DNA from 4 places in the Clostridium sp. LBM24168 genome. Region 1 is predicted to be linked to each of the others. Evidence: riboswitches for the same ligand, from Rfam matches in the RefSeq annotation. Region 1 holds a riboswitch; each other region holds the start of a gene.
The links. A riboswitch is a leader RNA that binds a small molecule or an ion and turns the genes downstream of it on or off. The one in region 1 is predicted to bind S-adenosylmethionine.
Positions count from the first base shown of each region.

Region 2: linked by a shared signal. The riboswitch ahead of ACSVC9_RS07730 (nitrogenase component 1) and the one ahead of metK (methionine adenosyltransferase) in region 1 are both predicted to bind S-adenosylmethionine.
Region 3: linked by a shared signal. The riboswitch ahead of metK (methionine adenosyltransferase) and the one ahead of metK (methionine adenosyltransferase) in region 1 are both predicted to bind S-adenosylmethionine.
Region 4: linked by a shared signal. The riboswitch ahead of ACSVC9_RS07825 (YezD family protein) and the one ahead of metK (methionine adenosyltransferase) in region 1 are both predicted to bind S-adenosylmethionine.

Region 1 is NZ_CP196861.1:3,129,374-3,132,554, reverse strand. It holds gene recD2 (SF1B family DNA helicase RecD2) at 1-798, opposite strand, end outside; gene metK (methionine adenosyltransferase) at 883-2,058, opposite strand; SAM riboswitch class I at 2,128-2,226, opposite strand; tRNA gene ACSVC9_RS15620 (tRNA-Tyr) at 2,267-2,351, opposite strand; tRNA gene ACSVC9_RS15615 (tRNA-Thr) at 2,359-2,434, opposite strand; tRNA gene ACSVC9_RS15610 (tRNA-Val) at 2,454-2,529, opposite strand; tRNA gene ACSVC9_RS15605 (tRNA-Tyr) at 2,535-2,619, opposite strand; tRNA gene ACSVC9_RS15600 (tRNA-Thr) at 2,625-2,700, opposite strand; gene yyaC (spore protease YyaC) at 2,990-3,181, shown strand, end outside.
Region 2 is NZ_CP196861.1:1,564,137-1,567,317, forward strand. It holds partial or broken gene ACSVC9_RS07730 (nitrogenase component 1) at 1-1,455, opposite strand, end outside; SAM riboswitch class I at 1,661-1,765, opposite strand; gene ACSVC9_RS07735 (response regulator) at 1,803-2,519, opposite strand; gene ACSVC9_RS07740 (hypothetical protein) at 2,546-3,181, opposite strand, start outside.
Region 3 is NZ_CP196861.1:1,580,562-1,583,742, reverse strand. It holds partial or broken gene ACSVC9_RS07805 (L-cysteine desulfidase family protein) at 1-983, opposite strand, end outside; SAM riboswitch class I at 1,191-1,298, shown strand; gene metK (methionine adenosyltransferase) at 1,519-2,721, shown strand; gene ACSVC9_RS07795 (hypothetical protein) at 2,902-3,181, shown strand, end outside.
Region 4 is NZ_CP196861.1:1,584,779-1,587,959, reverse strand. It holds gene ACSVC9_RS07835 (accessory gene regulator B family protein) at 1-219, opposite strand, end outside; gene ACSVC9_RS07830 (DUF3298 domain-containing protein) at 437-1,126, shown strand; T-box leader at 1,208-1,445, shown strand; SAM riboswitch class I at 1,496-1,603, shown strand; gene ACSVC9_RS07825 (YezD family protein) at 1,656-1,844, shown strand; SAM riboswitch class I at 2,015-2,124, shown strand; gene ACSVC9_RS07820 (hypothetical protein) at 2,257-2,463, shown strand; gene ACSVC9_RS07815 (ROK family transcriptional regulator) at 2,607-3,181, shown strand, end outside.

The sequences.
Region 1 (3,181 bases):
TTTCTCTAATTTAAGTTTTCCTTTAAGTGAACTATCATATATGTTCTCCTCTATTTCTTCTCTCGTCACATTAAGTACACTTTCCGCTTCCTGTATAACCTTTTCAAGAGGCATGTATGTATTGCCAAAATTACAAAATCTGCTCACTATGTATTTTATTCCACTTTGTATTCTAAAAGGTGAATTTGCTTCTATTCCAAGGCTTCTGGCTATTCTGTCAGCTATTTTAAATCCTATTCCAGATATTTCATCTGTAAGAACATATGGATTTTCTTTTACTATATTTATAGAATCTGCACCGAATCTTTTATGTATTTTCACACACTGATTTGCACCTATCCCATAAGTCTGTAAAAATACCATTATGCTCCTAACTTCACTTTGTTTTGAATAAGATTCACATATCAGGTTTATCTTTTTTTTTCCAATTCCATCTATTTCCCTTAACCTCTCAATATGATTATCCATTACATCCAGAGTCTTATCTCCAAATTTATCTACTATTTTCCTTGCAGTAACAGGTCCTATGCCAGATATGGCTCCAGACGATAAGTATCTTTCAATTCCAATCGTAGTATCTGGTACTATTTCTTCAGAGTATTTAATCTTAAATTGCTTTCCAAACTGCGGATGTGTTACCCATTCACCTATAAACTTCAAGTTCTGTCCTTCCATAATAAAAGGTATATTTCCTACTACCGTAGTAATACCACTCTTATTTTTCAACTTGGCAACTACATATCCATTATCCTCATTTTGAAATACTACATCATCTATAACACCCTGTATTTCCTGCATAAAATCTCCCTACTTTTAAAAAATTATATCCATAAATTAATTATAACACATTAGGCACGCATCATTTTAGATGCGTGCCTTTATTTATAAGTACTTTTTTATTTCATCCACTTTATTGAGTTTTTCCCATGGTACATCTATGTCTGTTCTTCCAAAATGTCCATATGCTGCTACCTGTCTATATATAGGTCTTCTCAAATCCAAATACCTTATTATAGCTCCAGGTCTCAAATCAAATACTCTATTTACTATATCCACTATTCTATCTTCTGAAATTTTTCCAGTACCAAAAGTATCTACTGTTATAGATACTGGTTTTGCAACTCCTATAGCATAAGCCAGCTGTATTTCCAGTTTATTAGCCAAACCTGCTGCCACAAGATTCTTTGCAACCCATCTTGCTGCATAAGCAGCTGATCTATCAACTTTAGTCGGATCTTTTCCAGAAAATGCGCCACCACCATGTCTTCCATATCCACCATAAGTATCAACTATTATTTTTCTTCCTGTAAGTCCAGAATCTCCCTGTGGACCTCCAACTACAAATCTTCCTGTAGGATTTATAAAATACCTTGTATTATCATCTAAAAATTTCGATGGTATCACCGGTTTTATGACATTCTCTATTATATCTCTGTTTATCTGCTCCTGACTTACACGTGGATCATGCTGTGATGATATGACTACAGTATCTATTCTGATCGGTTTATCATTTTCATATTCTACTGTAACCTGTGTCTTCCCATCTGGTCTTAAATAAGAAAGGGTACCATCTTTTCTAACAGCTGCTAATCTTTTTGCAAGTTTATGTGCCATACTTATTGGAAGCGGCATATATTCTGGAGTTTCATTTGTAGCAAAGCCAAACATCATTCCCTGATCTCCTGCGCCTATAGCATCTTCCTTGTCCATTTCACCAGATTTAGCTTCAAAAGCTTCATTTACTCCCATGGCTATATCTGACGACTGTTCGTCTATTGAAGATATTACCGAACAAGTATCACAGTCAAAACCGTATTTTGCCCTAGTATAGCCTATCTCTCTTACAGTATTTCTAACTATTTTAGGAATATCCACATAGCAATTAGTTGATATTTCACCCATAACCAGAATCATTCCTGTTGTAGTTATAGTCTCACAAGCTACTCTTCCATCAGGATCCTGCGCCATTATTGCATCAAGTATAGCATCTGAAATTTGATCACACATTTTATCTGGATGCCCTTCTGTAACTGACTCAGAAGTGAACAACTTTTTCATCTCTTTTACCTCCATCTATATAAAATAAAAAACCTCTTAATAAAAAGAGGTTAATAAGCTTTATCAACTCCCTTATCTTGCAGAACAACTGCAGGAATTGGCACCTTAGTATAATTACCGGTTGCCGGGTTTCAAAGGGCCCTTTCCCTCCACCTCTCTTGATAAGAGTTTCAAATTATAAAATAAAAAACACCTAATAGTGTTTTTATGGTGGAGGAAGATGGATTCGAACCATCGAAGTCAATGACAACAGATTTACAGTCTGCCCCCTTTAGCCACTCGGGAATTCCTCCATATTTTTGGTGCTGGCAGTAGGCATCGAACCCACGACCTACTGATTACAAGTCAGTTGCTCTACCAGCTGAGCTATGCCAGCTTATTCATTATTTTATACATGGTGGGCACAACAGGGCTCGAACCTGTGACCCTCTGCTTGTAAGGCAGATGCTCTCCCAGCTGAGCTATGCGCCCGAAATTGGTGGAGGAAGATGGATTCGAACCATCGAAGTCAATGACAACAGATTTACAGTCTGCCCCCTTTAGCCACTCGGGAATTCCTCCACTTTTGGTGCTGACAGTAGGCATCGAACCCACGACCTACTGATTACAAGTCAGTTGCTCTACCAGCTGAGCTATGTCAGCTTATTATGTAATTCATTTACAATCAACATTACGCATTGACGTATGTTAGTATACCGTTTAAATATCTCTTTTTCAAATTTTATTTTGTATTATATTCTAGTGTTTAAATTGTTTTTTCTTCATATTTCTTTATATTTCTCTTTAAATCACATTTTCACAATTTCTACTCAACATATTACTTATTCTAATTTTCTTCAGGCCTTCATATAAATTATATATGACGTTTCAAACAGTTGCATATGTACATCTTATGAAATGAAATAAAGCACAATTTAAAGAGGTGAATATTTTGAACAAAGTAAAAGTCAACTATAAAACTCCCCTGGCATATTACAAATTAGCACATTTTCTAAGAGATCATATCGATAAAAATACAATCATAGTTTGTATTGGCACAGATAGATATATAGGTGATTGTCTTGGCCCTTTAGTAGGTACATTACTTACATATAAACACTTTCCTCTCCCTGTTTATGGTACA
Region 2 (3,181 bases), 1.6 Mb from region 1:
CCTTCAAGAAAGTATCAGGTCTTTGCTTAAACCACCAGTCAGTATAAGGAAATTTCGCATGGGCTGCAATATTCCTCACAAATTCAGGAGTTTCAAGTACATCAAGAACTTTATTGCCATAATTTATGAGTCCTTGGTATCCCAGTCCAAATTGTTCATCTCCCATTAAAAAAGTCGGTATACCAAGTTTGGCTCCCCAAATTGACATTCCACCATGTCGTGCTACAAATATATCAGGTTTTAACCTATTAAGCGAATTGACAAGTTCATATGCCTGTTTATCACACACACTGAAATTCTCTATATCTCCATAGGTATTTATTGCATGGTCCAAGCTTTTAGCCGCATCCGAACCATTATCATAACAAGGATCATGATGAAATATTGAAGCTCCAACAACTTTCATTCCCAAGTCTTCCAATAAAGCCATCAAACTATGACCATGTGCTGCACCAGCTGTAATATAGGCTCTCTTCCCTTTTAACTTGTTTCTTAGCTTTTCAAGTTCAGGATATATTTTCTCTTTTTCAGATTCTATTAATTTCTCTACCTCTGCTTCTTTTCCTGTTACTCTCCCAAGTTCTCTAAACCATTGATCTGTTCCATTTATTCCATAGGCAGGTGGTGCCTTTACTTCAGGTACTCCATACTCCTGCTCAAGTGCTGCTGCAAGATACGTACCAAGCGTAGGACATATCTGAACCGTAGCCGCCGCCTCTGACATTTTTTGCAACTGATCTATAGTTGAAAAAGGAACTATATAATTTGGCTTTAAACCTATTTTTCCAAACAAGTCTGTAAAAATATCGCTTCCCCAAAAATTAATTACATTTATTAAATCTTTTCTCTTTATAACTGGAGGTTTAACTATCTTTCTTATTATTCCATGATAGGCGGCATCAAAACCCGTTGTCCACATTTTTGACTTGAATCCTTCGCAAGGAATATATACTACAGGTATTTTTAATTTTTTCTCCTCCGCTTCAGTTATTGTCTCTATATCATCTCCTATAATTCCCGATGCACAGGAAGCCGTTATAAAAATTGCTTTTGGATTAAACCTGCTGAAGGCTTCTTCTATTGTAGTTTTTAACTTTTCCCCTCCTCCGTAAATAGTATCCTTTTCTTCAAGATTTGTACTCAATAACCTTGCATTTCTAAGTTTAAAATTTCTTTTTCTCTGCCCGACCCTATTTGTAAAATTGAAATCCGAAAAATCTGCTGAGCATCCAAGTGGAGCATGATTTATAACAACTGCATCTTGTATCATTACAAGCTGGCAAAGTGCATTTCCGGAGCTGCATCCAAGGCATTGGCTGAAAGAATGTTTTCTATCACAAAGTCTCTTTTTCTTTGACATCTCGCATAATTCAGATGCATTTCCAAAAAAACTGTAATAGATCCAAGTCTTGTTTCTCTTATTTTAATTTCTGGTGATTTTATATTTATACTCAAAATTGTATCCTCCAATCATTAAATAATTACTGAGATTTAATTGATAAAAAAAGGCCAAGTAAAATCTCACGAATATCTATCGTCAATTTCACCTAGCCTCCAGTTTATCTGGTCAACCAAATAATATATATTTACATATCAATTAATCTCAAATAAAAATAAAAAACTTCCTGTAATAAGATACAGGAAAAAAACTTCTTCCATCATCTTATCTCCCAGGTATATTTCACCCCGCAGGAATTGGCACCTTGAATAAAACACAGGTTGCCGGGTATCAAAGGGCCTGTCCCTCCACCTCTCTAGATAAGTTTATATTAATTTTAGTATATTCAATAATATTGAATATGTCAACATGTTTTTTTTACAATTCCACCAAATTTATAACCTATTCCTCTTACTGTTAAAATGTATACAGGTTTTTTGGAACTGTCTTCGATTTTCTGCCTTAAGTTTTTTATATGTGAATCAATCGCTCTGTTATACCCATCAAAATTTTTCCCCAGTACAATGGATATCAATTCTTCTCTAGTAAAAATCTTTGCAGGATGTGTGGCCATGACTGTAAGTATATTATACTCAACCGGGGTAAGATTGATTATATTACCTGATTTTCTAACTTCATAACTTGAATTATTTATTGTCAGCTTGCCGTTATCTATGGAAATTATATCATCCATAATATCTTTATCATCCGCTGTTCTTCTTAGAAGTGATTTTACTCTTGCCACCAGCTGTTTTGGACTAAAAGGTTTTAGTACATAGTCATCTGCTCCTATGTCAAATCCATTGAGTATATCAGATTCTGAAGTTTTAGCCGTAAGCATTATGATAGGCACCTTGGACTTCTTCCTTAAAATACTACATAGTTTTTCTCCACAAATATCTGGAAGCATAAGATCCAGAATCATAAGATCAGGATTCACTTTATCAAATATAGCCATAACAGTATTTCCATCATACGCAGAATATACAGAATATCCATCTCTCTGAAGATATGCTTTTACAACCTCCACAATTTTTATCTCGTCATCTACTACAAGTATTCTTCTTTTTTGTTCTTTCATAACCAAAACTCCATTCAAATCCCATTTTAATTTATGGATTCAACAGTTATTACAGGGAACTTTTTGCTATCAGCATCTGGTCCCGGATTAGTGCCGATATTTCCTTTCAGTACTCCTTTTACCGTAACTTGAACCGGATATTTGCCTTTACCTTCTTTTACACGTTTCTGGACAATATTCCATGCATTTAACTGGGATCCACTACCATTAAAAATCCATTTCCCATCTGCACCACTTTTATTATCTGAAGCAATACCACCATCAAAATAGTAAAAGACCCAGTTGCCATTTTGCTGAAAGGTTATTCCTAGTCCGGACAGAGCCATCAATCTCATATATACCATATTTGCAGTATCTTCCTTAAGTCCAGCTGCAAAATCATCTTCTGAAGTAATATATCCTGTAATACTAAGAGATTTGTTTGTAGATTTGGTTTTATTGCTATCTAAAGCTTTTCCAACAGTCTGAGAATTTACAGGATTAGATTGAGATTTTTTACTAAGGTCAACTTTGGCTTCTTTATCCAGGTCTGATTTTGCTGAAGATTTTGTTCTATCAGTAGCTGCAGTTTTTTTCTGAGTTTTCTCTGTATTATGACTTGAATGTTGTGATTGCAGCATTTGTTTGCTATTCATAGAACTTTTATCCTTATTTTTAGCTTC
Region 3 (3,181 bases), 1.5 Mb from region 1:
GCAATGCCAGCGCCACTTCCTGTGCCTGCACTGATAGCACCGCAATATGCAGAAAGTCTCCCGATGCCAGTTTTCTGGTGTATTGTGACTAAATCTGAAACAATTAAAGCTCTATAGAGTTTTTCTTTTGATACTTTCAACTCATTAGCGTATTCAATAACAGGGAGTGAAGCTGCTATCCCCTGATTTCCGCTTCCAGAAATAATAATAACAGGTAATTCGCACCCATTCATTCTGGCATCTGAACCTGCAGCTGCTTTGGCCTTAGCTTTTATTTTAATATCAGAACCATATGTAGAAAGTAAAACACTTCCTATATTAGCACCATAATTATTTTTTAATCCTTCTTCTGAAATTTTTGAATTATAATCAATTTGTCTATGTATAATATCTTCTATATCCTTTATATCTACGGAATTTGCAAAATCAATAATGTCCTTTACATTCAATAATTTCTTGTCACTGAGACCATCATCCTTTGACACTTCTATTTTTTTGTGATAGAGTAAATTACCATTTTTCTCAATATAAATAATATTTGTATGGTAATTTACGATTCTTATTTTTACAAATGAATTTTTATAAAATAAATGCATTCCTATGTCAAATATAAATTCTGTTTCTGCAGGTTTAACTTCAATTGAATGTGTATTCATATAATCTTTAATTTTTTGTTTTTCTGTTTTTGTTACCTCTGAAATAACTTCTAGTTTTTTTTAGGAATTTCCTGCTATAATTCCTGCTGCTGTTGCAGCTTCTATGCCCTTTAATTGATTTGTATTGGGAACTATAACACTTTTAACATTTTTGATAATATTTCCGCTAACCTCTACAATAACTTTTTCAGGTATATATTCTAATACTTCTCTTGCCTTTGCCGCAGCATATGCAATTGCAATTGGTTCAGTGCATCCTGTGGCTGGTATAAGTTCTTCCTTTAAAATTTGTATATAATTTTTATATTTTAAACTACTTTTTTTCATATTGTCACTCCAAATCTACTTTTTATTATAATGCACAAATTCATATGTAGAATATATAAAAATAGTCTTTTATGAATAACATTATACAGGGTTTTAAGAAAAATAGCATTAAAATTTATAGTAATTTGCACGATTAAATTAAAATTTTATATTGACAAAGCATTTGAAATAATATATAGTATATATAACTTACAACTAAATAAGAACTTCTTATCAAGAGAGGCAGAGGGACTGGCCCTATGATGCCCGGCAACCTGAATATAGTTTTATATTTAACGGTGCCAATTCCAGCAGGTTAAACCTGAAAGATGAGAAACAAAAGGATATAACTTCCTGTGGTTTCTCCATAGGAAGTTTTTTAATTTGTATGATGGTAAGTTAAATATTTTAGTTGGCTGACTAGAGAAACTAGAGGTTAAATTAGGATTATCTGTAGAAATTCAATTCTGCAATAGATGAAATTTAACCTCTTTTAATTTGTTTAATAATACCGGAATAAAATCAATAATAGATGATAAAAAGGAGATTGATAAAAATGAGTAGATTATTCACATCGGAATCTGTTACAGAAGGGCATCCGGATAAAATATGCGATCAGATATCAGATGCAGTATTAGATGCAATTATTGAACAGGATAAGAATGGAAGGGTAGCTTGCGAGACAGTTGTAAATACAGGACTTGTGCTGTTGGTTGGAGAGATATCAACCAAGGCATATGTGGATATACCGAGAATAGTTAGGGAAACTATAAGTAATATAGGGTATAATCATTCAAGGTTTGGCTTTGATGCATCCAATTGTGCTGTAATAACGTCTATAGATGAACAGTCTCCAGATATTGCACTCGGTGTAGATGAATCATTGGAATCTAAAAAGGGCGAAAAAGACAATATAGAAAAAATTGGGGCTGGAGATCAGGGAATGGTTTTTGGATTTGCAACAAATGAAACTCCAGAGTATTTGCCACTTCCAATAGCGCTTGCACATAAACTTTCAAGAAAGCTGGCTGAAGTGAGAAAAAATGGAGTAATTCCATATCTCGGACCGGATGGAAAGACGCAGGTTACAGTAGAATATGAAGGAGATAAACCTTTGAGAGTGGATACCGTGCTTGTATCTTCACAACATGAAGAAAATGTGATACATGATGAAATTGAGAAAGACATAATAGATAAGGTAATTAAAGTAACAATACCTGAAGAGCTTATAGATGCAAATACAAAATATCTTGTAAATCCTACTGGAAGGTTTGTAAAGGGTGGACCTGAAGCTGATTCAGGCCTTACAGGCAGAAAGATAATAGTTGATACCTATGGTGGTTATGGAAGACATGGAGGTGGAGCATTTTCAGGAAAGGATCCAACAAAGGTAGACAGATCTGGTGCATATGCGGCAAGGTGGGTTGCGAAGAATCTTGTAGCAGCAGGGATAGCAAATAAAATTGAAGTAGAAATAGCTTATGCAATAGGTGTTGCAAAGCCTGTATCTATAAGTGTAGATACTTTTGGTACAGGTAAAATAGATGATGAAAAAATAGTAAAAATTATAAATGAACTGTTTGATTTAAGACCGGCTGCAATTATAAGAGATCTTGATTTAAGAAGACCTATATATAAAAATACTGCTGCTTATGGTCATTTTGGAAGAATAGATATAGATCTTCCCTGGGAAAAACTTGATAAAGTTGAGGAGATAAAAGCTATTTACAAAAATAAACAAAGTTTAGTTTTTAATTAGATCTAGTTCGGCTGACTAGAAAACTAGAGGTCAAGTTGAATTTATTATTGAGATGAATCATTTGTATAAAATCTTTTTAATAAATATAACTTGGCTTTTTTATTGTAAAGATGGGTTAGTATATTTTCTTATCGAGAGAAGCAGATTAATTTCTGAAAGATGAGGAAGGAGATATGAAAAATGAGTGCAATATTAAATGATGCAATGAAGTATATAGACCAGTCTCAAAAGGGGTATCTAGTTATGACAGATGAATTTAAAAAAATCTGCATTATAAAGATAGATGAATTTATAAGTAATTATGCGGATATATATTTTATTGTAGATAAAGATGTTAAAAAAATGAAAATTGGTTCTAAAGTCAATATTTACTTTAAAAATAATGTGCAGAAAAAGTGTAGTGTGTTCAAGAGTATACGTTTTTCGGGGAAATTGGATGAGATAGTATATTCTAATGAAA
Region 4 (3,181 bases), 1.5 Mb from region 1:
TCCTGAAAAAGTCCTTGTGGAAAATAGAATCATAAAGGAAAATAAAAAATAATTTAATTTTCCTAATATTGTAAATAATATAAACAATACTATCAACTTAAAGGTCTCATTTACCAGTACTTGTACTGAGTAATTTATTTTTTCTATATTGTCAGTATCTTTTATGTAACTGTTTTCTTTTATATATAATGTAATCTTATCTGCTAGAGCTTTTACCATATCAATCACCTAACTCAATTTACATACACTATAAAATAAAGAGATGTTTATGTAAATAGATTATGCATGAAAAGGAAAAAAACAGACATAAAAGGAAGAAATTTTTACAAAAATTTCTTTAAATGCTTTCTTATGTATTTCATAAAACTATGCACCTTAAGTGAATGAATATAATAATATAATTATATAAAATGAGTTTATAGGGAGAATAAAGGGAATGCTTTATTTTAGTTATCCAGATAATTTAGCGAGTTTATTTGACAATGAGGATCTTTGTTCAATATATAGTAGAAAAGATGAAAAAAATGAATCTGTAAATTTAGAAGAACAAAAGCTGATGCCTGATAAGTTCAGTATATCATATCCGATTATAGACAATATCAATAGTGAAGAAAACATATCAAAAATTAATGATGCAATTATAGATGAAGTTGGTAAACTTTTTAAAAGTCAGGTGCTTGTAGATGGGGTTACAGATTTTAATCAGGTGCTTGGAACTTATGAAGTAACTTTAAATCAAAAAAATATATTGAGTATATTATTTGCAATGTATACTTATGTAAACAGAGCTGCACACGGGTTTACAAAGTATTCATCTGTAACTGTTGATGAAAGAACAGGGCAGATATACAGTTTCAATGAATTGTTTAATACAAATATAGATTATGTAGCATTTCTAAATGAGATAGCATATCAGTATATAAAAGACAATAATATAACTTTAATTAATGATTATAATGGTATTACGCAGGATCAGCAATATTATTTAACTCCAGACAGTCTTGTTATTTACTATCAGATATATGAATACACACCTTATGTTTATGGATTGTTTAAAATAGAAATTCCGTATGAGAAAATTAAGGATATAATCAACCCTCTAGGGCCTATTGCTAGGTTTCTTTAAATGGATTAAAAAAATATTGACAAAATTATATTTACATGTATAATAATAAATATAATTTTTAATATTATATTTAAGAATTAATTAAAAACATTGAAAAAGGAAAGTAGTTTAAGTATGGGTTTCAAGAGAGGAAATTTGATGCTGTAAGATTTCTAAATCTATCTTAAATGAAGTGCCCTTTTGAGTTGTGTATTGAAATTACAGTAGACTACATCGGATTTGCCCGTTACAGCAATGAGGTATAATTAAGTACCTGAATAAAAGTGGGACTTATGGTCTAAAAAGAGTGGAACCGCGGAGTTTGAGCTTCGTCTCTGTATGGTATAGAGACGAGGATTTTTTTATTTTTTAAAAAATTTTATATAATTATTCTTATCTAGAGAGGTAGAGGGACTGGCCCGATGATGCCCGGCAACCTGAATATATGATTATATTTAACGGTGCTAATTCCAGCAGGTAAAACCTGAAAGATGAGAAATGGAAGAGATTTCAAACCTTCTTGCATTCATCTTGCAAGAAGGTTTTTTAAATGATATTTATAGAGGGAGTGATAACGGTGAATAAAAAGGACCTGCGTAATAATAGTAGTATCTCACAGGAAAATTTAGACAAACTACTATATATGCTGGAGACGATAAAGTATGGTTCTATAACTTTGGTTATTCAGGATGGAAAAGTTGTACAAATAGAGAAGAATGAAAAAGTCAGACTGGTATAATAATATTTTAAATCCTTTTTTATTATAAATAAACGATTCACCGATAAATGGAACAAATTATTATGGCCTAATAATTTATCTATATTTTTTAATTTTTAGTATTGACATCGTTAAGTATATAATGATATAGTATATACAATATATTGATAATATATGTACAAGTTAATATACTCTTATCAAGAGCGGTGGAGGGACTGGCCCTTTGAAGCCCGACAACCGGCATTTATATGTATCGGTGTCAATTCCTACAGAGTGAAGGTGGTATTCTGAGAGATAAGAAATTTAGTTGCTTTGCAACAGATGAATGTTAATAAAAGCTATTTTTCTTATTATAGAAAAATAGCTTTTTTATCATATTTTTTATGATAGTATAGCAGATTTTTTGAACAAAATGATAAATGGAGGAATTTTTATGAATGATATAGAGAATAGATTTTTTAATATAATCAATAACAACTTTTCACAACAAAATGAAAGAGAGGCTTTTGCTATTTGCCCAAGAGTATTTTATGATAAGTTAAGTTCTAGTGAAATTGATGCTATGATTCAGCTCTATAGAACAGCTTATGAAAAAGCAAAATTTCAAACAAAGAGTAAATTTGATATTTTTTATAACTAAATAGTGATAAATATTCTAATTTGATTGACTAGAAAAACTAGAGGTCAAGTTTTGATATCGGGAAGTAATTATTTCCTGTATTTATTAAAGCTTGATCTTTTTTACTATGATTAAAATACAATAGAATAAAAGGTATGATTGCTATGATAGATAATTACAAGTTATTTCAAGATTTGAAATCAGATGAAAAAGAAATATTTAATTTACTTCAGAAAAATGGAGCTATGAGTAAAAATAGAATTTTGCTTGAGACAAGAATGAAATTAACTACATTGAATCGTATTATGAATCCTCTTGAAAAAAAAGGTGTTATAGTTGAAAAATGTATAGGAGAATCTACCGGAGGTAGGCGTCCTGTATTGTATGATATAAACATATGTAGATTCTATATTATATGTATAGATATATCTGAAACCTATATACAAATTTCTATGGTGAATTTGAGAATGGAGATTATTTATAAAAAAATTTTTTATATTGAATCCGGCATTTTACCTGATGAGATGGTAAAAAAAATTCAAAATGAAATAAATCATATATATATTGAGCTAAGGCTTGATTTTATTGAACTTGTTGGAGTAGGACTCACGGTTGATACAATGGCATGGTTTGATGTACCTGCAAAAGAGATGCTGGAGGAAAAACTTGAATGTAATATAATTAGTGAAAACAGGGCAAATTCAGTTGTTGTTGCAGAATATTTGTATGGGTCCGGCAA